4 regions of the Providencia rustigianii genome follow, and region 1 is predicted to be linked to each of the others. Evidence: predicted binding sites of a transcription regulator. Region 1 holds the regulator's gene; each other region holds the start of a gene.
The links. The regulator PhoB, encoded in region 1, activates phosphate uptake and scavenging genes when phosphate is short. The targets are predictions, from matches to a motif close to CTGTCATAAAACTGNCNNAT.
Positions count from the first base shown of each region.

Region 2: ugpB (sn-glycerol-3-phosphate ABC transporter substrate-binding protein UgpB) is a predicted target of PhoB. The motif match lies at 2,798-2,817, and genes of this name have one in related genera.
Region 3: serA (phosphoglycerate dehydrogenase) is a predicted target of PhoB. The motif match lies at 4,230-4,249, and genes of this name have one in related genera.
Region 4: pstS (phosphate ABC transporter substrate-binding protein PstS) is a predicted target of PhoB. The motif match lies at 4,336-4,355, and genes of this name have one in related genera.

Region 1 covers NZ_LR134396.1:798,457-805,883, reverse strand. The annotation lists gene brnQ (branched-chain amino acid transport system II carrier protein) at 1-1,011, opposite strand, end outside; gene phoR (phosphate regulon sensor histidine kinase PhoR) at 1,504-2,817, opposite strand; gene phoB (phosphate regulon transcriptional regulator PhoB) at 2,841-3,530, opposite strand; gene sbcD (exonuclease subunit SbcD) at 3,833-5,047, shown strand; gene EL244_RS03575 (AAA family ATPase) at 5,050-7,427, shown strand, end outside.
Region 2 covers NZ_LR134396.1:3,374,333-3,381,759, reverse strand. The annotation lists gene EL244_RS15600 (hypothetical protein) at 1-239, shown strand, start outside; gene EL244_RS15595 (DMT family transporter) at 292-705, shown strand; gene EL244_RS15590 (DMT family transporter) at 726-1,052, shown strand; gene EL244_RS15585 (tRNA-binding protein) at 1,214-1,549, shown strand; gene EL244_RS15580 (helix-turn-helix transcriptional regulator) at 1,620-2,321, shown strand; gene ugpB (sn-glycerol-3-phosphate ABC transporter substrate-binding protein UgpB) at 2,943-4,259, shown strand; gene ugpA (sn-glycerol-3-phosphate ABC transporter permease UgpA) at 4,327-5,214, shown strand; gene ugpE (sn-glycerol-3-phosphate ABC transporter permease UgpE) at 5,211-6,056, shown strand; gene EL244_RS15560 (sn-glycerol-3-phosphate import ATP-binding protein UgpC) at 6,059-7,129, shown strand; gene ugpQ (glycerophosphodiester phosphodiesterase) at 7,126-7,427, shown strand, end outside.
Region 3 covers NZ_LR134396.1:2,682,569-2,689,995, reverse strand. The annotation lists gene mscS (small-conductance mechanosensitive channel MscS) at 1-414, shown strand, start outside; gene argO (arginine exporter ArgO) at 604-1,221, shown strand; gene EL244_RS12400 (oxidative stress defense protein) at 1,337-2,065, shown strand; gene EL244_RS12395 (LysR family transcriptional regulator ArgP) at 2,062-2,976, opposite strand; gene rpiA (ribose-5-phosphate isomerase RpiA) at 3,179-3,838, shown strand; gene serA (phosphoglycerate dehydrogenase) at 4,275-5,525, shown strand; gene EL244_RS12380 (5-formyltetrahydrofolate cyclo-ligase) at 5,578-6,174, opposite strand; RNA gene ssrS (6S RNA) at 6,295-6,476, opposite strand; gene zapA (cell division protein ZapA) at 6,587-6,916, opposite strand; gene EL244_RS12365 (YecA/YgfB family protein) at 7,138-7,427, shown strand, end outside.
Region 4 covers NZ_LR134396.1:259,082-266,508, forward strand. The annotation lists gene EL244_RS01170 (Tex family protein) at 1-1,217, opposite strand, end outside; gene greB (transcription elongation factor GreB) at 1,380-1,865, shown strand; gene ompR (osmolarity response regulator transcription factor OmpR) at 1,981-2,700, shown strand; gene envZ (two-component system sensor histidine kinase EnvZ) at 2,697-4,028, shown strand; gene pstS (phosphate ABC transporter substrate-binding protein PstS) at 4,454-5,497, shown strand; gene pstC (phosphate ABC transporter permease PstC) at 5,608-6,564, shown strand; gene pstA (phosphate ABC transporter permease PstA) at 6,566-7,427, shown strand, end outside.

The DNA.
Region 1 (7,427 bases):
TAATTTGCTTAATCCAAGGTTCGAAATAACCATGGAGAATACACCGAGAATTAAGACTAATTTACGATAAGAAATCGATACATAGCGACTAAAGAACTCAGCACAAGCACACGTTAAGCCGACCGCCGTTACCATGCAAGCAACAAAGATCAATACCGCAAGGAAGAAGCTTCCATAATCACCAAATGTATATTGGACATATGCGTGTAAGATATCTGCGCCATCAGCAGGATTAGGGATCAGCGAGCCGCTATTTTCACCTAATTTAAACAGAGAAAGATAAACTAAGGTCAGTAATACACCAGCAATCAAACCAGCCCACATTGTATAGCGAGTCAGTAATGATGAGTTTTCAATTCCTCGGGAACGGGCGGCGTTAACAATGACGATACCAAATACCATGGCTCCCAAGGTATCCATTGTCAGATAACCATTAATAAAGCCATTGGAGAATGCCATTTCTTGGTATGCCTGAGTCGCCATAATCGGCTCACCGGCAGGCCACATGACAGCAGCAATACCTAACACCGCCAGCGCTAAAATTTTAACAGGTGCAAGAATATGCCCAACACTATCCAATAATTTTCCTGGATACAGAGAAATCCCGACCACTAAAACGAAATAAATCGCACTGTAAATAAATAACGAAATTTCTGATTCGCCACCCAGCAATGGTGCAATACCGACTTTATAGGAAACAGTTGCCGTCCTAGGTGTCGCAAATAGTGGACCAACAGATAAATACGCAACGATAGCTAATAAAAGCCCAGCCACTTTACCAACCGGCGTGCTGAGGGCTTCAATACCACCGCCAACTTTAGCGAGAGCAACAACAGTAAGAACGGGAAGACCGACTCCAGTAACAAGGAAACCCAGTGCCGCAGTCCACACTTGATCCCCTGCTTGTAAGCCGACCATTGGTGGGAAAATGATATTTCCAGCACCAACAAACAATGCAAAGGTCATAAGACCTAAAGCAATAATATCTCTGGATGATAAACGATGAGCCATAATATGTTAATTTTTAGTAATTTACGGAGACAAAATAGGATATTTCAAGAATAACCTATTGAAACATATATGACGAAATAGAGTTCTGATTAACATGGCATTAACAATATAAAATGCATGTCTTAGTTAGCTTTGCAATACTAAACATCAAAAAACAGTAAAAATCGCCAATAACTGGCGACAAGTAAAACTTTTATAGGGGAAAAAGGCAATAGCAAACCTTAAAACAAGAACAAACAACCAAACTAAATTTAAGAACCAGTGATTACTATCAGTAAAATTGCAATATCCACTATATATTCAGCTTAAAAATTAAGCAATAAAACATTATTTAGTCACTTAAGATGAAAACTAGCAGGATAAGATGAAGAAAATTGCAGGATTAAAACAAAAATATAGTGTAACCGTTAATTTTTACGCCAATTTTAGACGAGCAACAAGATAAAAAACCTTGGTAATTATATGATTTAATTACCAAGATTTGTTTTTATCTTAGTTTTTCTCTATCAACTTTTTATCAGTAACAATAAATACATTCGGTAGGGTAAATGCGAATTCACTTCCTTTGCCTAATTGGCTCGTCACCGATAATTGACTGCTATGGTGCTGAACGGCATGTTTGACAATTGCAAGGCCTAACCCTGTACCACCTCCGCCTTGACGAGAGCGAGCCTTATCGACGCGATAGAATCGTTCAGTTAGTCGAGGTAAATGCTCTGCAGGGATCCCTGAACCATTATCACTCACGCTAAACCGTGCACCACTGCTGTTTCTCTGCCAAGTCACCTTAATTTTAGTGCCTTCTGGAGTGTGATTCACTGCGTTATACACAAGGTTTGCTACGGCGCTGCGTAGCTGTTCTTCATTACCATACACCCGTAGTTTTTCATCAATATTAAATTCAAACTCGTGGCGCCCTTGGCTTAAGCTAATCGCTTCCTGCTCAATCATTTTGAGGATCACCGGCATATTAATCTCTTCATCGAGATTGATATGTGGTGCAACTTCAATACGCGATAGTTGCAACAGCTGCTTCACCAAGTTATCCATTCGATGGGTTTGCTCTTGCATCACCGTGAGCGCTTTTTTATTGATTGGTGAAATTCCGTCTTGATCATCCATGACTTCAAGATACCCTTGGATAACGGTCAGTGGCGTACGTAACTCATGGCTGACGTTAGCAAAGAAATCTCTACGCGCTTTTTCCAGTCGGCGCTTTTCAGTCACATCCCTAGCAACCATTAATAACTGTCCACTGGTGTAAGGTAAAATACGAAACTCAACAATTTCCCCACTGTTCAATTCGATGGTCAACGCTTGTTCATACTGTTTGACAGTAAAGTAACGACTGAAGTCAGGATAACGCAGTAAATTGAAGATATGTTGTCCATTATCCTCAGGCCAACGAAAACCCAGAAGTTGCTGAGCATGCCGATTACACCAGAAAATACTTCCCTCCGTCGTCATCATCACGACAGCATCGGGAAGTGATTCAGCCCCACTTCGAAAGCGTTTAATCAATTGCCCAAGTTCACGGCGACGCTTACGGTTACGCTGCTGCATCTGATAAATACCGTAGAATATAGGCTCCCATCCGCCTTTCCCTTCTGGTGGAAGCATACTTCTATCAAGCCATAGCCAGTCAGATAATTTTAAGAGGTTATAACCGTGCCATAATAAAGCAGCCAGCAATGAAATCACCAGCAGCCATGAAAGATGACCGATAAAAATAGACAATATTAATGCGGGTAAAATAAATAAAAACAGCCCCCAAACCAGCTGTTTTATTGATAAGCGTTCAAGCACCCATGTTTCTCCCTAATGGTTTCTCAATAACGAACAGAGAAGCGATAGCCTGTACCACGTACCGTCTGTATCATTTTATCATGCCCTTCCTGCTCAAGTGCCTTTCTTAAACGACGAATATGCACATCCACCGTTCTATCCTCAACATAAACATTTGCGCCCCATACATTATTAAGTAGCTGTTCACGGCTATAAACTCGTTCAGGATGCGTCATAAAGAAATGGAGTAATTTATATTCAGTGGGTCCCATATCAATGGGTATTTCATTACTTGTGACTCGGTGAGAAGTGGGGTCTAACACTAACCCGTTCATTTCAATAATATCTTCCGTTGCCATTGGCGAAATGCGACGCAAGATAGCTTTCACCCGAGCAATTAATTCTTTTGGTGAGAAAGGTTTAATAAGGTAGTCATCGGCTCCCACCTCAAGCCCTTTTACGCGGTCTTCTTCTTCGCCACGCGCAGTGAGCATCATGACAGGAACATCACGCGTCGCACTATCGCGTTTCATGTGTTTGATAACTTGAATCCCAGAACCTCCAGGGATCATCCAATCTAGAAGGACTAAATCAGGTAAAGGATCGACTAACTGTGCGATTGCAGAATCATAATCATCGGCTTCTGTCGGTTGGAAACCGTTCTGTTCTAATACAAAACAAACCATTTCTCGGATGGGCGCCTCATCTTCAACAACTAGAATGCGTCTTGCCATGATTGTTCCTGTAAATAAGAAGAGATTTTTAATGTGAACGCATTATGCGTCAGTTTTGTGACAGAAATATGAATGCCTCAATGCAAAACTCAGATCCATCGCTAGATTAACAACTAAATGTCATTTAAGTGCAACATAAACCCCCTCTACAGTGACACATTCCTGCCTTCGTTGCGAAGCGCTTCGCAACTATTTTATCGGACTTTGCCATCATATTATCCCTATAGGGTATACTGTTCTCCAATAAACACATTGCATCTTAGTATAGTAAAAAGTGTAATAATCATAGGAAATGACAGCTCATGCGCATCATCCACACTTCGGACTGGCACCTCGGACAATACTTTTTCACCAAAAGTCGAGCGGCAGAACACCAACACTTTTTGAATTGGTTGATTGAGCAAATAACATTACACCACGTCGATGCACTGATTGTTGCAGGGGATATATTCGATACTGGCGCGCCACCAAGTTACGCCCGTGAGCTATATAATAAATTTATCGTTGATTTACAGCAGACAGGTTGCCAACTCGTGATATTGAGCGGTAACCATGATTCAGTTTCCGTGCTAAATGAGTCGAGTGAATTATTACGCTACCTTAATACCCATGTCATTACTTCAGGTGGCGAACCCCATATCATTACGTTGAAAGACCAACATGGCCAGCCCACAGGGCTAGTTTGCGCCATCCCTTTTTTACGTCCTCGGGATATTCAAACCAGCGTTGCCGGACAAACCAGCGAAGAAAAACAGCTTTCATTACAAACTGCAATTCATGATTATTACCAGCATTGCTACCAACGTGCTGTTGAGCTGCGTAAATCCCTCGGATTAGATATCCCAATTATTGCCACAGGGCACTTAACCGTCGTGGGAGCTGCTCTTACTGATTCTGTTCGCGATATTTATATCGGTACGCTGGATGCTTTTCCTTCAGGCGCATTTCCTCCCGCTGACTATATTGCACTAGGGCATATTCATCGCTCCCAAGTGATTGGAGGGCAACCGCATATTCGTTATAGCGGCTCACCAATTGCATTAAGTTTTGATGAAGCACAACAGCAAAAAAGTGTCTGTTTAGTTGAATTTGATGGTCACCATTTTGTCGATGTCACTCTACTGCCTATCCCGGTTTTACAACCGCTTCAAAGCTTAAAGGGCTCATTAAAAGAGCTTGAGCAACAACTTGACGCACTAAAAGAACAAGTTAGTGACCAACCAGTATGGTTAGATATTGAAGTCGCACCTCAAGACTATTTGGGGGATATTCAGCAGCGCATAGAAGAAATCACCCAACCACTTTCTGTGGAAGTCGTTCGCCTGCGCCGAGCTCGAAAGCTCCTTCAAGAGCAAAGTAATACAAAATCAAATGAAGCACTAAGCGAGCTGACTGCCGAAGAAGTTTTTTCTCGCCGCTTAGCACAAGAGTCTTTAGAAGACAAAGAATTAGAGCAACGTTTGCTACAACTATTCAAACAGTCCTATGCCATACTGCGTTCTGGACAGGGAGAATAAAAATGAAAATATTAAGTTTACGTTTAAAAAATATTAACTCCCTGAAAGGTGAATGGAAAATTGATTTCACCGAAGAGCCATTTGCGAGTCATGGTTTGTTTGCCATTACTGGCGCAACCGGCGCAGGGAAAACATCCCTCTTAGATGCTATTTGTCTTGCCCTATATCACCAAACTCCACGTTTAGGTCAAATATCCATTGGGCAAAACGAATTAATGACTCGCCATACTGGTGACTGTTTAGCTGAGGTCGAATTTGAAGTTAAAGGTATTGCTTATCGCGCCTTTTGGAGTCAAAGACGAGCAGGCAATAAAGCAGATGGTAAACTGCAACCACCAAAAGCCGAATTGGCGACCGTTGTTGATGGTAAAATTCTTGCAGAAAAAATTAGCGAAGTCCGTGAAAAAATAGCCCAAATAACCGGATTGGACTTTGGTCGATTCACGAAATCAATCTTACTATCCCAAGGGGATTTTGCCGCCTTTTTGAATGCGTCAGAAAAAGAACGCGCCGACCTGCTTGAAGAAATTACAGGAACTGAAATTTATAGCCAGATTTCGGTTTATATTTATAACCAACACAAACAAGCCAAAACCGATCTCGACCTACTACGCGCACAAGCCAGTAGCATAAATTTGCTAACCGAATCGGAGCACCAAGATATTGTTGAAAAACAGCAACAATTAGCCGATCAAGAGCGCGTAATCAGTCAAAATAAAAACCGTCATCAGCAAGCGCTAACGTGGTATCAGCAGCATCAGCAGCTTTCGCTGAATTTACAACGTCTGCAATCTGAACTTCAACAGGCTCAGCTGCAATACCAAGCGGCAGAACCAAGTTTACAGAAATTAGCCGCAAGCACTCCAGCAGAATCACTGCGCCCACTATGGCAAGAAGTCCAAAATCTTCAACATTCACTTGAAGAACAGACACAAAAACAGCAACAACTGGCTCATGCTTTAGAAACAGAGCAAAAGCGGCATGAACCGCTGCTAATTCAACTCACACAAGCTCAGCAGAACCATACTCAACATATTGAGTGGGTAAAAAAAATGACTTCTGTGATCGATAATGAAGTTCGCCCATTAGATAACCAACTCACTCAACTTAGTCTGCAAAAAAATGAACTCACTGAGCAGCTCCATAAATTGCAGTCTGACTATCAACAAAAACAGCTGTTAGTCGACAATACCACGAACCAAATTGCACAATTCAGTCGTGAATTATCCTCAACAAATAACTTTCTACTGGAGCATCAGCAAGACGCACAAATAAGCTCTCATCTAGGAAGCTGGCAACAACAAGGAAAATTCATTTATGAACTGGAGGAGCTTCTACAGAAAAATATTAAAAAACAGTTGGTTATCACAAAAGAACAGAGCGTTATACAACTTGACCAGCAACAAAAATCATCTGTTTTTTTGAAAACTCAACAAGCGCTTGAGCAACAAACACATCTTTTTGCTCAGCTCGAAAAACATTTCCAAGAAAACCAAGCTAAGCTAGATATTGCCGCAACCAACCTTGCCATTTCTCAGCTACAAACTCGCTTACAACATGCTCGCTTACTTCCGATGCTGATCACCCAGCATACCGATAAAAAACAGCAATTACAGAAACTACAACATCAACAAAATCAATTAATTGAAACCATTACTCAGCTAGAAAAACAAAGTACAACCGTCCAAGAACGTGTTATTCAGTTACAACCACAATTACAAATTTTAGAGCAGAAATTACAGCTTGAGCAAAAAATTGTTAGCTTAGAGCAGGAACGCCAACAATTATTAGCAGGCACCCCTTGCCCATTATGCGGCTCGTTGGAGCATCCCGCCGTACATGAATATCAAGGGATAACCGTCAATCAAACTCAGCAGCAATTAAAAGCACTGGCTAACCAAATTGAGTCTGAAAAAAAGCATGTTATTGAGCTACAAGCATCTCTACAAGCCGAAAAACAGCGCCAGCAAGAGAATATCCAGCAAAGCTCGCAATTAACTGAACAATTAAGTGCACTCGACTTACAATGGCAACAAATCTGTGAGCAAGCACTTACACCTGAATTAGCCAAAGAATTACTCGCTGTTGAGCAGCTACAAACAGAATTACAAAACCAGCTAACAAGCCAGCAAGCTATGCTCAATGAATTTGCCCAATTAGAGCGCCAATACCAAAATGCCAAAAACCAATTGCATGAGCAGCAAACTCAAGCCAAGCAACAGCAAGCTGAGTTAGCCTTACTGGATGAACGTTTAAAACATCAACGACAACAACTAACTGAAAACCAAGTAGAGCACCAAACCCTGCAACAGCGTTATGAACAGCAAGTTCAACAATTAGAAGCATCCCTCGCGCCCTTCAAGTTAGCACGACCAACCCA
Region 2 (7,427 bases), 1.3 Mb from region 1:
GAAATTTAATAAAAGAGAATATTAATAAAGCAATTTCATTAGGTATTCAATTCGATACATTTAATAATATTGAAAATAAAATACTCATTAAAAATGATGAGATATCGAATGAAAATAAAATAGACCAGAATCGCTATATTACTTTGAGAGAAGTAATGAATGACCCAAAGGAATATTCCCTAAATAAAAATAAATTGACAGACTCGGCAATGGATTATTTAAAGTCTCTAAAAAAATAAATTTCATTTCAATTTAATATTTTAAACGTCTATCTATGTAGGAGTATTATCTATGTCCTCTAAAGCAAAAGCATGGCTTTGGATGCTGGCGGTTATTATTTCTGAAACCTCAGCAACATCCACATTAAAAATGTTCGATAATAGTGAAGGAACAACCAAATCATTATTATTAGGCTTAATCGTCGTTCTTTATGTCATTTGTTATTACTCTCTTTCTCGCGCAGTAAAATATATTCCCGTTGGGCTAGCTTATGCGACTTGGTCAGGTACCGGTATTTTAATGGTTTCTACATTAGGCATGATTTTTTATGGGCAGCACCCTGATATGGCAGCAATGATTGGTATGGGCGTGATTGCTTCAGGTATCGTGATCATGAATCTGTTTTCTAAAATGGGCGCCGATGAGGAAGAGCCAGCTGAAAATTCAGAGGCATCAATATCTTCAACGAATAAAGTCGCTCATTAATAAGTAAAGAGGAAAAGAGAATGTTTACTGGATTTTTATGGCTGGCGCTGTCGATTGGTTCAGAAATCACTGGCACATCAATGATCAAAAAAACCAATAGCTTTAGTAAATTAGGCCCATCAATACTCGTGATTATTGCCTATTGCTTATGTTATTTCGCGTTAACCCGTGCGATGGGTTATATCCCAGTGGGTGTGGCATATTCATTATGGTGTGGTTTTGGGATTGTCGGTGTCACATTAGTTTCTATGATTTTATATAAACAAAAACCCGATGTTCCAGCGGTGTTTGCGATGGGGTTAATTATCTCTGGTGGTATTATTATGAACACCTTCTCAAATATGTAGTGAGCAGCACAATACTCATATAGGCATTGATTATTACTTGTCTAATCCGGTAATAATCAATGCGTGTTTTACGATATAAAATGAATGTTTGGCGCTAAAATAAATTTTCTTTCCTATGATAATTTAACTGCCTATTGGTGGTTTTATTTAGGAATTAAGTGATGCAAGTTATTGAGTGGGATGATTTCACGAAAGTTGAATTACGCGTTGGTACTATTATTCGTGCTGAAATAAACAATAAAGCTAGAAACCCAGCTTATGTTATGGATGTCGATTTAGGGGAATTGGGGATTAAGCGTTCAAGCGCTCAAATCACCGTGCATTACACCCCAGAAGATTTAATTGACAAACGTATCCTATGTGTTTGTAATTTCGAAGTTAAACGTATTGCAGGCATAAAATCTGAAGTGCTAATTACCGGTGCTCCTGATGAAACGGGGGCGATTGTATTGGCCGAATTTAATTTACCTGTCCCTAATGGTTCTCGCTTAGCTTAATCAGTGATACTGCATTTTATTGATTAAAGCAGCTATACTCCTATTGTATTTTTCTCAGTAGGAGCTTCCTTTGTTGTTACCTGAATTGCATTTTCGCCAATATTCTGACGAAGTTATTTCTCATCAACATGATGGGCAGTGGCAGGTGGTATTTGCGTTATCAGGCTCCATGGAAATTAATATGCACCGCCAACACTGGCTATTGAATGCAGGGCAAGGTGTCGTGATCCCGCCAAGTGTAAGTCATGCTTTTAGTGGGGAAATCGGCAATCAAAACTATGTGTTAGAAATGCCCGCGACAGCGCAATGGGCATTGAATGAGAAAATGACGCACTTTTCGCTCACCCCTGCTGCGATAGGATTGCTTAATTGGCTGAAAAACTTCCCACAAGCTCCTGAGCAAAATTTTTCTGTCGCACGTTTATTATTGGCTCAATTAAAGTCTGAGAATCGTTGGATTGATCAGTTCAGTCAGTGGATTGAATTGAGATTACATTTACCGCTTAGCTGTGAGGATATTGCTTCAGCATTTTTTATGTCTATCAGTACGTTGCAGCGCAAGATAAAAGTCGAAGCAGGAATGACTGTGATGCAATTTTTATTGCAAAAAAGAATGGAAGCAGCGGGTAGTCTCTTGTTGACCCAGCAGACGATTGAGCAAATTGCAGCATTAGTGGGGTATGATTCGCACTCCGCATTTGGTCAAGCATTCCGACGATTTTATGGCAAAACACCCCAAGAATATCGAATTCAGATGCTATCTCATCGCTAAATTGATTTTTCATCAATAAATGAATATGAAAAATTATTTATTTAATTTTAGTGAATATTTCAATTTTATTTTGATGATTATTTTTTGAGGTTTTATTTTTAGTTATCATTCATAAAATTAAAAGTTAGTTACATGATATTTTTTTGAAATTGAATTATTTGTTAAATATTGTTTTTTATCCTAAATTCATATGAGTAAGTGACTTTATTTTAATGTGGTACATCGCTAATAAATCTATTTAATTATTATCTATACTAAATAAATTCAAGGTGAAAAATGTGGATAGAATGACGCTGTCAGCTAAATTATTTTTAGCTTCGATTTTTACTGGTTTATTTATGCTCCCAATTTTTTGTTATATGCTCATTTTTAGCTAATATTAAAATGACACATAGATAAAGCCATCAATTTATATAATAGGAAATATTGAAAATATTCTCTATCTGTCATGGTATTGTCATTTACTAGCGATGTGTTTGTCATGGTTCCGTCATATCATCGCTATATTTCTGTCATTTCTCGGTGATAAATTCTCTCTCGAACATACACTGCGTGAATTCGCACATTTTTGTGTAAATTTCGGCGGTGTAAATCTCAGTAATCATAAAGAGAGAAAATGGCATGGCATCGATAAAACATTCTGCTCTAGCAATGATGTTAGGTTTTGCTTTCACCAGTCAGGGAATGGCCGTCACAACGATTCCCTTTTGGCACTCAATGGAAGGTCAACTCGGTGAAGAAGTGAATTCCCTTGTGACTCACTTCAATGAAACTCATCCAGATTACAAAATTGTTCCAACCTATAAAGGGAACTACGAGCAGAGCCTCGCCGCAGGAATAGCTGCATTTCGTTCTGGAAACGCTCCCGCTATTTTGCAGGTTTATGAAGTGGGCACGGCGACAATGATGTCATCGAAAGCCATTAAACCGGTGTATGAGGTTTTCCAAGATGCAGGAATCAACTTCGACGAATCCCAATTTGTTCCGACAGTATCCGGTTATTACAGTGATGCTAAAACGGGTCATTTACTCTCCCAGCCATTCAATAGTTCCACGCCAGTGCTGTATTACAACAAAGAAGCGTTTAAAAAAGCCGGATTAAACCCATATGAGCCTCCTAAAACATGGCAGGACTTGGCGCAATACACCGCTAAATTACGTGATTCAGGAATGAAATGTGGCTATGCCAGTGGGTGGCAAGGTTGGATCCAAATCGAAAACTTCAGCGCTTGGAATGGGCTACCAGTCGCCTCAAAAAATAACGGTTTTGATGGCGCTGATGCGGTGCTGGAATTTAATACTCCAGCCCATGTTAAACATATCGCCCGTTTACAAGAGATGAATAAAAATGGCACTTTCAGCTATTTAGGACGTAAAGACGAGCCAACCGAAAAATTCTATAACGGTGATTGCGCAATTATTACAGGTTCTTCTGGTTCCCTCGCAAATATCCGTAAACATGCCAAATTTGATTTCGGTGTTGGCATGATGCCATACGATGCAGAAATTCCAACGGCACCACAAAATGCAATTATTGGCGGCGCTAGTTTATGGGTGATGAACGGTAAAGATCCGGCCACCTATAAAGGTGTTGCACAATTTATGCAATTTCTTGCAGAGCCAGAGAATGCGGCTAAATGGCATCAAAATACCGGCTATTTACCTATTACGACGGCGGCTTATGAGCTGACTCAGAAATCCGGTTTTTATGATAAGAACCCTGGCGCTGATATCGCCACGCGCCAAATGTTAAACAAAGCACCACTGTCTTACACCAAAGGCTTACGCTTAGGCAATATGCCACAGATCCGCACCATTGTTGACGAGGAACTTGAATCAGTTTGGTCGGGTAAGAAAACGCCACAACAAGCGATGGATGCTTCCGTTGAACGTGGTAATCAATTACTGCGTCGTTTCGAAAAATCCACTCAGCAGTAAATTCTCAAGCCCCTCTTGGGAATAAGGGGGGCTTGGTATCACTGAATCAGAGTTTATTGGGTTATTTATGTCATCATCTCGTCCCGTTTTTCGTTCCCGCTGGTTACCTTATGCTTTAGTTTTTCCGCAGCTCATTATCACGGTGATTTTCTTTATTTTGCCGGCAGGACAAGCCCTTTGGTATTCACTACAAAATATCGATCCCTTTGGGTTATCAAGTGAATTTGTTGGATTGGAAAATTTCACTCAGCTATTTAGTGATAGCTATTACTTAGATTCTTTTTATACCACGATGATTTTTAGCGCATGGGTGGCGGGAAGTGGTCTACTGATTTCCCTTTTTTTGGCTGCGTTAGTCGACTATGTGATTCGAGGAAGCCGTTTTTATCAAACCCTCATATTGCTACCTTATGCGGTTGCCCCTGCGGTTGCCGCAGTATTGTGGATGTTTTTATTCAGTCCTGGGAGAGGGTTGATCACCTATGGATTAGAATCTTTAGGGTATTCGTGGAATCACGCTCAACATAGTGGTCAAGCCATGTTTTTGGTGGTGTTAGCCTCAGTTTGGAAGCAAATCAGCTATAACTTTTTATTTTTCTTTGCGGCATTGCAGTCAATTCCGCGCTCTTTGATGGAAGCGGCGGCGATTGACGGTGCAGGTCCTATTCGACGCTTTTTTAAAATCTCATTACCGCTCATTACGCCCGTGAGCTTTTTCTTGCTGGTGGTGAATCTGGTCTATGCCTTTTTTGATACTTTCCCCGTGATTGATGCCGCCACAGGAGGCGGTCCTGTACAGGCGACGACGACGCTGATTTATAAAATCTATCGTGAAGGTTTCTCGGGATTAGACCTCTCTTCATCCGCTGCGCAATCCGTGATCTTAATGTTTTTAGTGATCATCTTAACTATCGTTCAATTTCGTTTTATCGAACGTAAGGTACGTTACCAATGATTGAAAAAAATCGTGGGCTCGCTATTTTCAGTCACAGTATGCTGACGTTAGGTATCTTGATTATTTTGTTCCCTCTGTATGTGGCATTCGTTGCCGCAACGTTGGATGACAAAGCGGTCTTCGATACACCAATCACTCTGATCCCAGGCTCTCATTTATGGGAAAATATCAGCAACATATGGAATAACGGTGTAGCGGCTAACAGTGCCCCATTCTGGTTAATGTTAGTAAACAGTACCATTATGGCGCTGGTCATCGCCTTTGGAAAAATCACTATTTCAATGTTATCGGCATTTGCCATAGTTTGGTTCCGCTTCCCGTGCCGTAGTTTATTTTTTTGGATGATTTTCATCACATTAATGCTGCCAGTGGAAGTGCGTATTTTTCCAACGGTCGAGGTCATTTCCAACTTAAACATGGTGGACAGCTATGCGGGACTCACGTTGCCACTTATCGCGTCTGCGACAGCAACGTTTTTATTTCGTCAATTTTTTATGACTTTACCCGATGAATTAATTGAAGCGGCACGTATTGATGGCGCTTCTCCGATGCGTTTTTTCTTCGATATTGTTTTGCCATTATCCAAAACCAATTTAGCGGCGCTTTTTGTGATCACTTTTATCTACGGTTGGAATCAATATTTATGGCCAATCCTGATCGTCGCTGATCCGAGTTTAGGAACTGCTGTTGCAGGGATCAAAGGCATGATTGCCTCTGGAGAAGGAACCACTCAATGGAATCAGGTGATGGCGGCAATGCTGTTAACCTTAATTCCTCCTGTTGTTGTTGTATTAGCGATGCAGCGTGCCTTTGTGCGTGGCTTGGTCGATAGTGAGAAATAACCATGGCAGAATTAAAACTACAGGCTGTTAGCAAAAGTTGGGATGGCAAAACCCAAGTGATTAAACCCTTAACGGTGGATGTTGCTGACGGTGAATTTATTGTGATGGTGGGACCATCCGGTTGTGGAAAATCCACGTTATTGCGTATGGTCGCGGGGCTGGAGCAAGTCACCAGTGGGGATATTTGGATTGATAGAAAACGTGTTACCGATCTTGAACCAAAAGAGCGTGGTATCGCGATGGTATTCCAAAACTATGCACTTTATCCCCATATGAGTGTGGAAGAAAACATGGCGTGGGGGCTGAAAATTCGCGGTATGGGGAAGGAAATTATTCGCCAAAAGGTGGCTGAAGCGGCGCGTATTTTAGAACTTGATGGTCTGCTTAAACGTCAACCTCGTGAGCTATCAGGCGGACAGCGTCAGCGGGTAGCGATGGGGCGTGCAATTGTCCGTGACCCTGCGGTTTTTCTATTCGATGAACCGCTTTCTAACCTAGATGCCAAACTACGCGTGCAAATGCGTCTTGAACTGCAACAACTTCATCGCCGTTTAAAAACCACCAGTTTGTATGTGACTCATGACCAAGTTGAAGCCATGACACTTGCACAGCGCGTGATGGTGATGAACAAAGGTATTGCCGAGCAAATTGGTTCTCCAGTGGAGGTCTATGAGCGTCCTGCGAGTCGCTTTGTTGCCAGCTTTATTGGCTCTCCTGCAATGAATTTATTGGAAGGTACTTTGAATTCTGATGGGACTCGTTTTGAGCTAGTGGGTGGAATATCTCTTCCGCTGGGTAAGTCATATTTACAGTGGGTAGGGCATGGGTTAACGTTAGGAATTCGACCTGAACATTTACAGCTTAGCACTGCGTCTAAAGGGGGTATTCCATTGATTGTAGAAACGCTGGAGATGCTTGGTGCTGATAACTTAGTGCATGGTCAATGGGGCGGACAAAAAGTGATTGTTCGTCTTGGTCATGAACAGCGACCGCAAGTCGGTACTACGCTGTGGCTTGATATTCCGCAAGCCCATCAGCATTTTTTTGATACTCAATATGGACACCGTTTATGAGTCATTGGCCTTATCCAAAAATTGTCGCCCACCGAGGCGGTGGAAAATTAGCACCGGAAAATACGCTTGCCGCCATTGATGTGGGAGCGAGCTTCGGGCATACCATGATTGAATTTGATGCCAAATTATCTCGTGATGGCCAAATTTTTTTACTCCATGACGACACTCTTGAGCGCACCAGTAGCGGAGCTGGAATTGCGGGAGAGTTTGATTGGGAACAATTAGTTAAAATTGATGCAGGTAGCTGGTATAGCCCACAGTTTGCTCACGAGCCTCTGCCATTATTATCGCAAGTTGC
Region 3 (7,427 bases), 1.9 Mb from region 1:
ACACTAAAAACGGCGGATGACCGTATTGTCGTTATCCCAAACGGTAAAATTATTGGTGACAGTATCATCAACGTCACTCGTGAACCGAATCGCCGTCAAGATATCATTGTTGGTGTAGCTTATGATTCTGATATTGATACAGTTAAAAAAATATTAGGTGACATTGTTGCAGCAGACAAACGAATTATGCACGATTTAGGTGTGACCATTCGTTTAAATGAAATGGCGCCATCTTCATTAAACTACCTTGTTCGTTTTTGGACTGTTAACGGTGATACTTGGCCTGTTTATTGGGATTTAATGGAAAACTTTAAACGTGCGTTAGACAAGCATAATATTGGTATTCCATTCCCTCAAATGGATGTACATTTACATCAAGCCAATACGACCGTAAAAAGTATTTCAGCTGAATAAACTATCATGGTTTAAATAGAAAATGGCGCTAATTTAAATAGCGCCATTTTTTTATCTGTATTTATCCCCGTTCAGACAGTCATTCTTATCAGTATTGCTTATGGTCTATTAGATTTAATCATTTTCGCTAATAATTTTTTATCGATATTATTCCTTAAAATTAAATGAATAATTATTTTGGAAAATTGCATGTTTACGATTTATATTCAGGGGGCTCTGTTAGGGGCTGCAATGATATTGCCATTAGGTCCACAAAATGCATTTGTGTTGCAGCAAGGTAGCCGTAAGCAATTTCATCTAATGAGTGCATTATTATGCGCATTAAGTGACACGATTTTAATCATCGCAGGTGTCTTTGGGGGAAGTGCATTATTAAGTCAGTCTGAATTATTAATGACATTGATTACTTGGGCTGGAGTTGTATTTTTAGTTTGGTACGGTTACGGCGCATTTCGTACCGCAATGACTCCCGATGATTCCGTGTTACAGCTAGAGGGCAGAGTGATCACTCGATGGAAAGTGATTGCGACGTTATTTGCTGTAACCTGGCTAAATCCCCATGTCTACTTAGATACGTTTGTTGTATTGGGTAGTGTTGGTGGTCAGCTTGAAAGCCAATTACGTCCATGGTTTACAGCTGGAGCGTTGACGGCATCATTTATTTGGTTTTTCCTATTGGCAATGTTAGCAGCTTGGTTTTCTCCTATACTGAATAAGCCTCGTTCCCAGCGGATTATTAATCTCTTCGTTGGATGCGTAATGTGGTTTATTGCATTCCAATTAGCAAAACATGGGTTGGGATATTAATTAGCACTATTCTGAGTCGAAGTTTAAGTTGAGTGTGATAATGTAAAACCTATTCAAAGGAAGTTTATGATGAACTTTCTTTATATTGTAGAGAAAAATACCATTGGGAGGTTCTGTGAAATTAAAATCTATCGTTGTTGCAGCCCTATTAGCGGGTCTTGCGGTTCCTACCTTGTCTCTGGCGAATGCGGTACCTGAAGGACCACATATCTCGACATCCGGCAATGCAGCAATTAAAGTGGCTCCAGATATGGCGACATTAAATATTAATGTTGAAGTCACAAATAAAGATGCGGCGGCAGCTAAGGCTGAAGCAGACAAACGAGTCGCACAATACTATGAATTTTTAAAGAAAAATGGTATTGAAAAGCAGGATATTAATGCAGCAAATGTGCGTATTCAACCTCGTTATGATTACGGCAAAATGTCAAAACCAACATTGACTGGTTATACTGCAGTGCGTTCTGTTGAGGTCAAGGTTACTAAGCTGGAGCAACTTAATACATTATTGGATGGGGCATTATCTGCGGGATTAAATGAGATTAATTCTGTGCAGTTTGGGGTTAATAATCCACAAAAATATCGTGATGAAGTTCGAAGCCAAGCGATGAATAATGCTAAGCAGCAAGCTGAAGCGTTAGCTAAAGGCTTTAATACTCAATTAGGCCCAATTTATAGTATCAATTATAATGCGCCATCAGCGGTACCTTATCCTATGGCTTTAAGAAGTTCTGCAGGAAGTATGAAAGCGGCTGCTCAAGATCTCAATGTTGATGAGACCTATGAGCAACAAAGCATTGATTTTAACGATCAAGTTGACGTGGTATTTGAAATTAAGCGTTAATCTTCCGCGAGAATTTCATTATCTTGCTTTAACATCTGGCGCCCAGTTTTGAGTAGGGCGTCAGTGACTTTTTTCATTGTCCGACTTTCTGGTGCAAAACGATGCCAGTATAGCATACGTCGCTGGCATAGCCCTGGCGTTAAATCTACTAATTCACCGTGTTCTAATTCATTTGCAATTTGCAGGTGCGGGATCATACAGCACGTTGAGCCTTGCTTTGCCAATTGAACAAAAGCTTCTGATGAGTTAACGATATGGCAAGGGACACTTCCCGGTGATAGCCCAAAATTTTGTTGGAGAAACGCTTGGTGCATATCATCTAAATGGTCAAATGCAACTGCTGGAGCTTTGAGTAATGATGAGCGAGTAACGCCATCAGGAAAATATTTAGCAGCGAAGTCAGGGGAGGCGACGAAAATATAATCTAACGCCCCCAGCTTATCAACAAGGCAGCCGGGTAAAGCTTGGGGTTGAATACTGATAGCGCCAACCACTTCTCCGCGTCTTAAGCGTTCTTGGGTTCGAGTTTCATCTTCCACTTGGATATTCAAGCGAATAGGGGTGCTCCCTAACACAGGATTCAATGCAGGTAAAAACCATGTCGCTAAACTATCGGCGTTGACCGCTAAGGAAAGAAGCAGTGGTGTCGAGCCACCATTTTCATCACCAAGCCATTGTTCTTCGAGTAATTCAACTTGATGAAGCAAGGCGAGCAGTTTTTGCCCCTGTTCGGTTGGGTGTGGAGGAACAGTGCGCACAAGTAATGGTTGCCCAAAAAGATTCTCTAATTGCTTGATTCTTTGAGAAACTGCAGATTGGGTAATACATAATTTTTGTGCTGCTCGTTCAAACCCGCGTTCACGAATGACGGCATCCAGTGCTTGCAAGGCGCGATAATCAGGGCGCTTCATCAAAAACTCTCCTTCTTGTTATTCTGTCGGTCACTATGCCATATTTTTGCGGATAACACTGCAAATATTCCTATAGGTTACTTTTTCATAAGAAGTAGAGCACAAACCCCGATAACAATACTGCAACTTGCCAGATGTCCGGTATATACTATTCACCATCCCCATTTAATGACGACTCAATATATCAGCATAAGGCATTAGCATGACTCAGGATGAATTAAAGAAAGCAGTTGGTTGGGCAGCACTCGAATATGTTAAACCTGGCACCATTGTCGGTGTTGGCACGGGCTCAACAGCCTCCCACTTTATTGATGCACTAGCCACAATGAAAGGGCAAATAGAAGGAGCTGTTTCTAGCTCAGAAGCTTCAACTCAAAAACTCAAATCTTTGGGTATTCCTGTTTTTGATTGCAATAACGTTGATTCTTTAGACGTTTATGTTGATGGTGCAGATGAAGTTGATAACAACATGAATATGATCAAAGGCGGTGGTGCAGCATTAACACGCGAAAAAATTGTTTCTGCAATTGCAAAAACGTTTGTCTGTATTGTTGACCAATCTAAGCTAGTGGATGTTTTAGGTAAATTTCCTTTACCCGTTGAAGTCATTCCTATGGCGCGTAGTTATGTTGCTCGTGAATTGGTTAAACTGGGCGGTCAACCTGTTTACCGTGAGAATGTAATTACTGATAATGGTAACGTGATTTTAGATGTTCATAATTTAAAAATTCTAGACCCTGTTGCGTTAGAAAACAAAATTAATGGCATTGCTGGAGTGGTGACGGTTGGTCTGTTTGCAAATCGTGGAGCGGATGTTGTCTTAATGGGCACGGCCGAAGGCGTAAAAACCATTAAGTTATAATTTTCATCTCACTTAAGGATAAGCCAGTCAGCGATAGAGCGGCTGGCTTATTTTTTATATAGATGTGGATGTTACTAGCGATATTTATAAATATTCACGATTTTTAAATTATTTTATTTTTTTTTATTTGTTATTATTTTGGTGATATATCTCACACAAATGTCCATTGCATGGGCAAAATCCTTATTTTGTGTTACCGCGTCAGATTTTCCACCACATAACTTCTTTTTCTTTACACTTTTTAGCATGACTAAAGCAATCGATTGTATTGCTACTGTGCTGGATTTTGCTATGTTGGTATTCTCACTTTATTTCAAGCTGCATGTGAGGAGTCCCGTAAGGTACCTCTACTTAATCATTTACGTGCATCTTGAATTATTTTGAGTTAATACTGAAATTAATCTGTCATAAATTTAAGTGCGATAGGGTAAGGTAAATGGTCAAGGTATCTTTGCAGAAAGACAAAATAAAATTTTTACTGCTTGAAGGTGTTCACCAAAGTGCTGTGGATAACCTAAAAGCGGCGGGTTACACCAATATCGAATATCACAAAAGCGCGTTATCAGACGAAGAATTAAAAGAAGCAATTAAAGACGCTCGTTTTGTTGGTATCCGTTCTCGTACTCATTTGACGGAAGAGATTTTTGCTTGCGCTGAAAAACTGGTTGCTGTGGGTTGCTTCTGTATCGGAACCAACCAAGTTGACCTAGAGGCTGCGGCAAAACGCGGTATTCCTGTTTTTAATGCGCCATTCTCCAATACCCGTTCCGTGGCGGAAATGGTACTAGGTCAATTATTATTGTTGTTACGCAGAATTCCTGAAGCGAATATGCAGGCTCACCGTGGTATCTGGGAAAAACAAGCTAAAGGTTGTTTTGAAGCTCGTGGTAAACGTTTAGGAATAGTTGGTTACGGGCATATCGGTACTCAGTTAGGTATTTTAGCTGAAGGTATCGGGATGGATGTTTACTTCTATGATATTGAAAACAAATTGCCACTAGGTAATGCGACTCAGGTTCGTTCTTTACCTGAATTGCTGAAAATGAGTGATGTGGTTAGCTTGCATGTACCTGAAACGTTCAGTACCAAGAACATGATCGCTAAAGAGCAATTTGATCAAATCAAGCAAGGGGCAATATTCATTAATGCTTCTCGTGGTACGGTTGTAGATATTTCTGCATTGAGTGCAGCATTAGAAAGTAAGAAACTTTCTGGTGCGGCTGTGGATGTATTCCCAACGGAGCCTGCGGCTAATAATGATCCAAATGACCCATTTATTTCTGAGCTGATTAAATTCGATAACGTCATTCTGACGCCACATATTGGTGGCTCAACTGAAGAAGCGCAAGAGAATATTGGTTTAGAAGTTGCAAGCAAACTAGCTAAGTATTCAGATAACGGCTCAACGTTATCTGCGGTTAACTTCCCAGAGGTTTCTCTGCCAGTACATACGGATGATAATAACCGTTTACTGCATATTCATGAAAACCGTCCAGGAATGATGAATAGCATCAACCAAGTGTTTACTGATAACAATATTAACGTCGTTGGACAATATCTGCGTACATCAGGTAATGTCGGTTATGTTGTGATTGATGTTATGACTCAATCTCCAGGGCAAGCGGATGAAGTCTTGCTGAAATTAAAATCTCTACCAGGCACAATTCGTGCGCGTTTACTGTTTTAATCTAATTTAATTAATTCAGTCTATATGGTGCTGGTCATGTTAAGGTTTAGCCTTAAATCGACCAGTGCCATATTTTTTTTGGGGTAATAATTTCCGGTAATGGAATATCCCAATGAGCGGTTGGTAGATTATCAACTTGCTGGCAATCGTGAGCGAGTCCTATAGGGAAAAATCCCGTTTTCTGCCAGTTGGCTAGCGTCCTATCATAAAACCCGCCCCCCATTCCTAAACGCTGACCTTGGGTATCAAAAGCCACCAGCGGCACCATCATAATATCTAATTTTTCAATGGGGAGAACATCCAGCACATTTAGCGGTGGCTCTTCAATATTGAACTTATTTTTAACTAACACTGTTTCTGGGGTGTAGCGTAAAAATAATAAATGGTGAGGACTGAAAGGGTGGATGACAGGAAGATAAACTTGTTTTCCTTTTTGCCATAGCGTGCGAATTAATGGGCGAGTATCAATTTCCCCATCAAATGAAAGGAACAGAGCGATAGTGTTGGCTTGGGAAATTTTAGGATGGTTCAAGATATGTTGGATAATTTTTTGTGCTGCATCACTTTGTATTTCGGCGCTAAGTTTACGCCTAGCTTCACGAATTGATTTACGAATTTGTTGGCGCTGAGATTGGAGGGTATCAGTCATAATCAGTCCCTTCGATGAAAGGCAAAAAGTCTGAAAATCAGTATATCGTAACTGACGATAATGAATAGGTTGGCAGGTGTTTTATTCGATAACACAGAGAAACACAAAAGATAAAAAAGGGAGGTCTCCAAGATGCCGTTGTAGGCTGTAACCCTTGAACCCTTGGTTCAAGGTGAACGCGACTTCGCAACCTTTAGGCTTCCTGACGAATCAGGCATGCTCACCAGCGCAATAACCACATTCTGTTTGGTATGAAATATCGGCTCAGGGGACTGACCCACTGACGAGCATCTCAGAGAAATTTGTTTTGAGTACTTGCGTTACCCAGTGATTTCATTCTACAAAATTAGATTAGAAATGCAACCTAATTTTTTGTTTTCTTTTTTCACTAGTGATTGATTAATAAGCGTATTTACTCTAGGGGCAATACTCGCCTCTCAGTGATCTTCACCTGATCATGCAACGCTTGCTCAATCGTCTGTTGCAAGACTTTTATCTTCTCTTCCATATTATAAGCATAATCGCGAGTTTTTGTCTTTTCTTGTGCTAATTCGTGACAGACATTCAATGCCACAATAAAAATCAGCTGCTCAGTATTCGTTACACCGCTTCTATCTTTCAGATTTTGTAAACGATTTTCTAACTCTTTAGCTGACTCTAGCAGTGCTTCTTTTTGCTCAATTGGGCAATTTACTCGCATAGAGCGCCCAAAAATCTGAATATCAACGGGTTGTGCTGACATGATTCCTCCATACTAAATCAATTTCGCCAATAAAATACGGGCAATTTGGCGTAAATGTTGTTAATTTGCGCATAGCTTATACTGAGATAGGCAGTGGCGTTATATTATTAGTGTAGAATAAAAATAAACTAATAATAACTCAGACAAAAAAAGCAGGCTGGTCTAGCGGCTATCCTTGGTGGTAGCATATCACGAATCACAAGCTAACATGACGAATTCAGATGTCTATACAAAAATCTTTACCAAATTATGACTCGTTGGACAAACTACTCCAACAGCACTCAATCGCACTCACTGCCGCAGAAATCCACGGTCTAATTACGGGATTAATTTGTGGTGGAAGCCGTGAAAATGGCTGGCAAACGCTAGTTCATGACCTGGCTAATGATGGTTTAGCGTTTCCTCAAACTGTAGCTCAGCCGTTACGAGAGCTATTTGATTCTACATTTGAAGCACTTGATGACAGTGAATTTGCTTTTAATATGCTATTCCCTCATGAAGACGCTTCCGT
Region 4 (7,427 bases), 540 kb from region 1:
TCAGGGTACTGTTTCTGTACTTCAGCAAAGAAACGTTCGGTTTCTCGGGAGGCGGTTCCATTACCGATAGCCACTAACTCCACATTATGTTTTTGACATAACGCTGCTACGATAGCGGCGGCTTTTGCTGCCTGCCCAGTATGCGGGTAAATGGTGTCGGTCGCGATCACTTTGCTTGTGGAGTCCACAACCGCAACTTTAACTCCTGTACGTAAGCCAGGATCTAATCCCATTGTGGCTCGCATACCCGCAGGCGCTGCCATGAGCAGGTCGCTTAAGTTACGTGCGAATACATTAATGGCTTCCTCTTCCGCTTTCTCACGTAAGGTGCTCATGATTTCGGTTTCTAGATGCAATAAGACTTTGACGCGCCATGTCCAGCTGATAACGGCTTTGCGCCATTGATCTGCTGGCGCATTATTGAAACGTACATCGAGATGGCGAGTAATAATTTCTTCGCAATAACTCTCTTTTGGCGGTTCTTCAAATTGTGGGTCACAGTTTAGTGACAATTGCAAAATTCCTTCATTGCGTCCACGGAACATGGCTAAAGCACGGTGAGAAGGAACTTGAGAAACAGGTTCATGGTGATCAAAATAGTCGCTAAATTTCACGCCTTCAGTTTGTTTACCATCAGCAACTACCGAGACAATGTGGGCATTTTTCCAAATATAATCGCGAACTTTGGCCAATAAGGCCGCATCTTCGGCAAAACGCTCCATTAAAATATAACGAGCGCCATCTAAAGCAGCTTTCACATCTGCAACGCCCTTATCTGCATCGATATAGCGTTGTGCTAATTCTTCAGGAGATTGGCTCGGGTCGTTCCATAAGGTGTCAGCTAAAGATTCTAATCCGGCTTCAATTGCAATTTGACCGCGGGTACGACGCTTTGGCTTGTAAGGGAGGTAAAGGTCTTCAAGTTCAGTTTTATTTAGTGTGGTATTGATTGCGGAGGTGAGTTCCGGGGTAAGCTTACCTTGTTCTTCAATGGATTTTAGGATGGTTTGCTTACGGTCATTTAACTCTCTCAAATACCCTAAACGGCTCTCTAGCTGTCGAAGCTGAGTATCATCCAACCCTCCAGTGACCTCTTTACGGTAACGGGCAATAAAAGGAACGGTGTTACCTTCATCCAATAATGTGATAGCGGAAAGTACCTGTTGTGGCTGGGTTCGCAGTTCAGCTGCAATAATTTGGCTTAGAGTTTCATTCATGTCGTGTTTAAATACCTACTCAAAGAACGGTGAAAATTTACTGCACAGTTATACTTGGTGGTTGGCATAATTTCCAGACAGAATTTCCGTCTAATGCAAGGAAAGTCGCAGATAAATTTTTATAACATCCTATAATCATTCGTTTTATATACCCTTAATGTTATGAATAAGAGCCTGTTAATTACCCGTGAAGGTTGGGACGCTTTAGATAAAGAACTCAAATATCTTTGGAAAGAAGAGCGCCCAAGAGTGACTCAATCCGTCTCTGAAGCTGCGGCTCAGGGGGATCGGTCAGAAAATGCAGAATATATTTACGGTAAAAAAAGATTGCGGGAAATTGACCGCCGCATCCGTTTTTTATCCAAAAGATTAGATCAATTAAGAATAGTCGAACCCGATCCTCGTCAGGAGGGGCGTGTCTTTTTTGGAGCTTGGGTTAAACTTGAAGACGATAACGGAAATATCCGAATTTTTCGTTTAGTTGGTGCAGATGAATTCGATCCGGCAAAGCAATGGATTTCAATCGATTCTCCGGTAGCCCGCGCGCTGATTGGTAAACGGGTTGATGATGAAGTTGTGGTTAGCACGCCGGGCGGGCAAGTAACCTATTTTGTATTAGAAATTAGCTATAAGCCATTATTCAATTAAAGAGTAAAAAAATTCATTAAAACTAAGGTTAGTGATAAATTAGTGGCATAAATATTATTTTTGTTTATTTTCATGAGCAAAATAATTCGAAGGATCTACACTTTGGGGGCTACAAATGCAGGAAAGTTATAAGATTCTTGTTGTCGATGATGATATGCGTTTACGTGCTCTGCTTGAACGTTACCTTACGGAGCAGGGTTTTCAGGTAAGAAGCGCAGCGAATGCTGAGCAAATGGATAGGATCCTAACGCGGGAATCTATTCATTTAATCGTATTAGATTTAATGCTTCCTGGAGAGGATGGATTATCTATCTGTCGTCGATTACGTAGTCAAAACAACCCAATTCCTATCATTATGGTCACGGCAAAAGGTGAAGAAGTTGACCGTATTGTTGGTTTGGAAATTGGTGCGGATGATTATATTCCTAAGCCATTTAATCCTCGTGAATTATTGGCTCGTATTCGCGCAGTATTACGTCGTCAAGCGAATGAATTGCCGGGGGCACCATCTCAAGACGATGCCGTGATTACTTTCGGTAAATTTAAACTGAACCTCGGTACTCGTGAGATGTTCCAAGGCGAGGAGAATATGCCATTAACCAGCGGTGAGTTCGCTGTATTAAAAGTTTTGGTATCTTATCCGCGTGAGCCTTTATCTCGAGACAAACTGATGAGCTTAGCGAGAGGTCGTGAATACAGTGCGATGGAACGATCAATTGACGTTCAAATTTCACGTTTACGCCGCATGATTGAAGAAGATCCTGCCCATCCTCGTTATATTCAAACGGTCTGGGGTCTGGGGTACGTGTTTGTTCCTGATGGAAGCAAAGCATGAAGCGACTGAGGTTCTCACGACGTAGTACATTTTCTCGTTCGTTATTTTTATTTGTAGCATTACTGTTTGCAAGCCTTGTGACCAGCTATATGGTCGTTTTGAACTTTGTTGTTATGCCTAGCTTACAACAGTTCAATAAAGTGTTGGCGTATGAAGTGCGTACATTGATGACGGAGAAAATGGTTCTACAAGATGGAACCTCTGTGCGGGTATCTCCTGCGCTGCGTAAGAAAATCTACAATGAATTAGGTATTACTTTTTATGCACATTCAGCCGCTATGAATGAAGGGCTGAATTGGGCAAAGGAGTATGATTTTCTTAGTAAAAATATGTCGGAATACTTAGGCGGCAAGGCCAGTGTACATCTTGAACTTGGGCGTGAGTATCCGATATTATGGTTAACTTCCTATCTTGCACCAGATATTTGGGTGCGAGTCCCGCTTACTGAAATTGGTCAGAATCAATTCTCGCAAGTCTTTCGCTATACTCTCACCGTCTTCCTCACTATATTTGCAGGGGTTTGGTTGTATATTCGCTATCAAAATAAACCCTTATTAGAGTTGGAATATCATGCTGGCGAAGTCGGTAAAAGGCATATATTACCGCCAATGCAGGAAAAAGGGGCGACAGAGGTGCGAGCGGCGATCCGCTCGTTTAACCATATGGCTGCTGGTATCAAAACCCTCGAAAATGACCGTACCGTCCTTATGGCGGGGGTGAGTCATGACCTGCGAACACCATTAACACGAATTCGTCTTGCCACTGAAATGATGAGTCCTGAAGATAGCTATCTGGCTGAATCTATCAATAAAGATATTGAAGAATGTGATGCGATTATCGGTCAGTTCATGTCTTACCTAAAAACAGGTCAAGAGATGGATATGGAATTCTGTGATCTCAATACCATCCTCAATGAAGCTGTGGTGGCAGAAGTTAATGTAGTCGGAGAAATTGAAACGAAACTTGTGCCGGGCCCTGTTATTTTCAATGGTAATCCGCTAGCAATTAAACGCGCGATAACCAACATGATCGTCAATGCATACCGCTACGGAAATGGTTGGATTAAAGTCAGTAGTGGTAAGAATGAAGATTATGTTTGGTTCCAAGTGGAAGATGATGGTGCTGGGATCAAAGACGAAGATATTCACCGCCTCTTTCAGCCGTTTGTTCAAGGGGAAAAAGCCCGTAGTAATACCGGGACAGGGCTGGGGCTGGCGATAATTCGTAGAATTATTGATGCTCACGAGGGGAATATTGAGATCCGTAAAAGTGAGCGTGGCGGGTTTGCTATTAGAGCTTTGCTCCCTCTAAAAGAACGCGAAGACTGATATCTCGTCGTATTTCGCGCTGCAGCGTTGTTGGCTGCGCTCGTTAATCCTAGTCACATACTTGTGTATGCTCCTAGGGCTTAACTCGCTTGCCGCCTAGCTGCAACACGAACTACTTAGAGATATGCTGTGTAGAAAAGTATTCTGATAGAAAAACAGGAAAATTTTTTTTGTCATTTATGACAATATGTCATGGTCATTTTTAAAACTGTAATATTCACATGGTCGATTCTAATTGATTGAAAAATAATGTAATAATTATTTTTCTTTCTCGGTTTTCCTTTCTCTTCGTCGATAAAATCCTCAAATGTCATAAAACTGTCATAAATGTGACATGTTGCCGTAACTAAATTGTCCTATTTTCCCTACCGTGACATACACTTTAATTTACTACTTGATTGTTTCTATACATCCCCGGAGGGATTATGAAAATGATGCGTACCACCCTAGCAAGCGTAATGGCAGCAACTATATCTATGACTGCAATGTCTTCTTTTGCTGCCACCAGCCTGACCGGAGCTGGCGCGACATTCCCTGCTCCTGTTTATGCTAAGTGGGCAGATTCTTATCAAAAAGAAACAGGCAACAAAATTAACTATCAGGGGATCGGTTCTTCTGGTGGCGTAAAACAAATTAATGCAAAAACTGTCGACTTCGGTGCATCTGATGCGCCATTAACAGATGAAAAACTGAAAGAAGACGGTTTGTTCCAATTCCCAACGGTAATTGGCGGTGTGGTTTTAGCGGTTAATGTAAAAGGCATTCAATCGAACCAACTGGTGTTAGATGGTGCAACTTTAGGTGATATCTACCTAGGTAAAATCACAAAATGGAATGACCCAGCCATCGTCAAGTTAAACCCGAATGCTAAATTACCTGACCAAAACATCGCGGTTGTTCGTCGTTCAGATGGTTCAGGTACTACGTTCGTATTCACTAGCTACTTAGCGAAAGTCAGCTCAAGCTGGAAATCAGATGTTGGTGCAGGTTCCACAGTTAACTGGCCGAAAAACAGCGTAGGCGGTAAAGGTAATGATGGTGTTGCAGCCTTCGTTCAGCGTCTCCCAGGCTCAATTGGTTACGTAGAATATGCTTACGCAAAACAAAATAATCTTGCGTATACTAAGCTAATCTCTGCGGATGGCCAGCCAGTATCACCGACTGGTGAAAGCTTCAGCGCAGCAGCGAAAAAAGTTGATTGGTCAAAATCCTTTGCACAAGACCTGACTAACCGTGAAGGTGCGAATGCGTGGCCAATTACTTCAACCACTTTCATCTTAGTTCATAAGCAACAAGCGGATGCGGTGAAAGGTAAAGCAGCTCTTGATTTCTTCAACTGGGCTTACGAAAAAGGTGGTAAACAAGCAGAAGCATTAGATTATGCAATTTTACCTCAAGAAGTCGTGACCGCAGTACGCGCAGCATGGAAAACAGAAGTTAAAGATAGCCAAGGTAAATCACTGTTCTAAGTGAGCCTCGGGTTGGAAAATGGTAAGCGGATGTTGAGGAACAGCATCTGCTTATTCACCGTAGTAACGTAACCCTACTGTGAAGTAGGTATGGAATGAGAACAAAGCGCATGGCCGAAAAAATAACGGCATTTAAAGCCCCAAGCAAATCGGGTGACGTGATTTTTAGCGCACTGGTAAAGATTGCCGCGCTAATTACTCTCCTCATGCTCGGCGGTATTATTGTTTCCCTCATTTTTGCATCCTGGCCAAGTATGCAGAAGTTTGGGTTTTCGTTTTTGTGGAACAAAGAGTGGGATGCTCCTGCTGAGCAATTTGGTGCATTAGTACCAATCTACGGCACCATTGTTACCTCATTGATTGCTCTGATCATCGCCGTACCCGTCAGTTTTGGTATCGCGCTGTTTTTAACAGAGTTAGCACCTAACTGGTTAAAACGTCCATTAGGTATTGCGATTGAGCTCCTCGCTGCAATCCCAAGTATTGTTTATGGTATGTGGGGGCTTTTCGTCTTCGCTCCATTATTCGCAGAATATTTCCAAGAACCTGTCGGCAACGTGATGTCGAGTATTCCTATTGTTGGGGAGCTGTTCACTGGTCCGGCATTCGGTATTGGTATTCTTGCGGCAGGTATTATCCTCGCTATCATGATTATTCCTTACATCGCCTCTGTTATGCGTGATGTGTTTGAACAAACTCCTGTGATGATGAAAGAGTCAGCCTACGGTATTGGTTGTACTACATGGGAAGTGATTTGGAATATTGTTTTACCTTATACCCGCAATGGGGTTATCGGGGGGGTGATGTTGGGCTTGGGTCGTGCACTCGGTGAAACCATGGCCGTCACATTCGTCATCGGCAACACTTACCAGCTCGATAGTCCTTCATTGTTTATGCCGGGTAATAGTATTACCTCTGCACTGGCGAATGAGTTCGCAGAAGCGGAAAGTGGTTTACATACCGCTGCGTTAATGGAACTTGGTTTAATTCTATTCGTAATTACCTTCATCGTTCTGGCGATTTCCAAACTGATGGTAATGCGTCTTGCGAAGAATGAGGGCCGCTAGTATGTCAACATATGAACCTATCGCCGTTAACCAGCAAGAACGTGCTCGCCGCCAAGCGTGGCGTCGCCAAATCAATAGAATGGCGCTGGTTATCTCCATGCTCACGATGGCATTTGGCCTGTTCTGGTTAGTTTGGATCTTATACTCAACGGTAACCAAAGGGATTGATGGTATGTCCCTCAATCTGTTTACCGAAATGACTCCGCCTCCCAATACGGAAGGTGGGGGTCTGGCAAACGCCATTATGGGAAGCGGTTTATTAATCCTGTGGGCAACAGTGATTGGTACACCATTAGGTATTTTAGCGGGTATCTATTTAGCGGAATATGGTCGTAAATCATGGCTAGCTTCTGTTACCCGTTTTATTAACGATATTTTATTATCTGCACCATCAATTGTGGTGGGTTTGTTCGTCTACACCATTGTGGTCGCTCAAATGCAGCACTTTTCTGGTTGGGCTGGTGTGATTGCGTTGGCATTACTGCAAATTCCAATTGTTATCCGTACGACAGAAAACATGTTGAAGCTCGTACCGGATAGCCTACGAGAAGCTGCTTATGCTCTGGGCACACCGAAGTGGAAAATGATTTTATCGATTACATTAAAAGCATCTGTATCTGGGATTATCACCGGTATTTTGCTGGCAATCGCGCGTATTGCGGGGGAAACCGCACCGCTGCTGTTTACTTCTCTGTCGAACCAATTCTGGAGCACCGACATGAGCGAGCCAATTGCTAACTTACCCGTGACGATTTTTAAATTTGCGATGAGTCCATTCTCAGAATGGCAAGATCTGGCATGGGCAGGGGTTCTTCTAATCACCTTATGTGTCCTGTTAATCAACATTATTGCGCGTGTAGTGT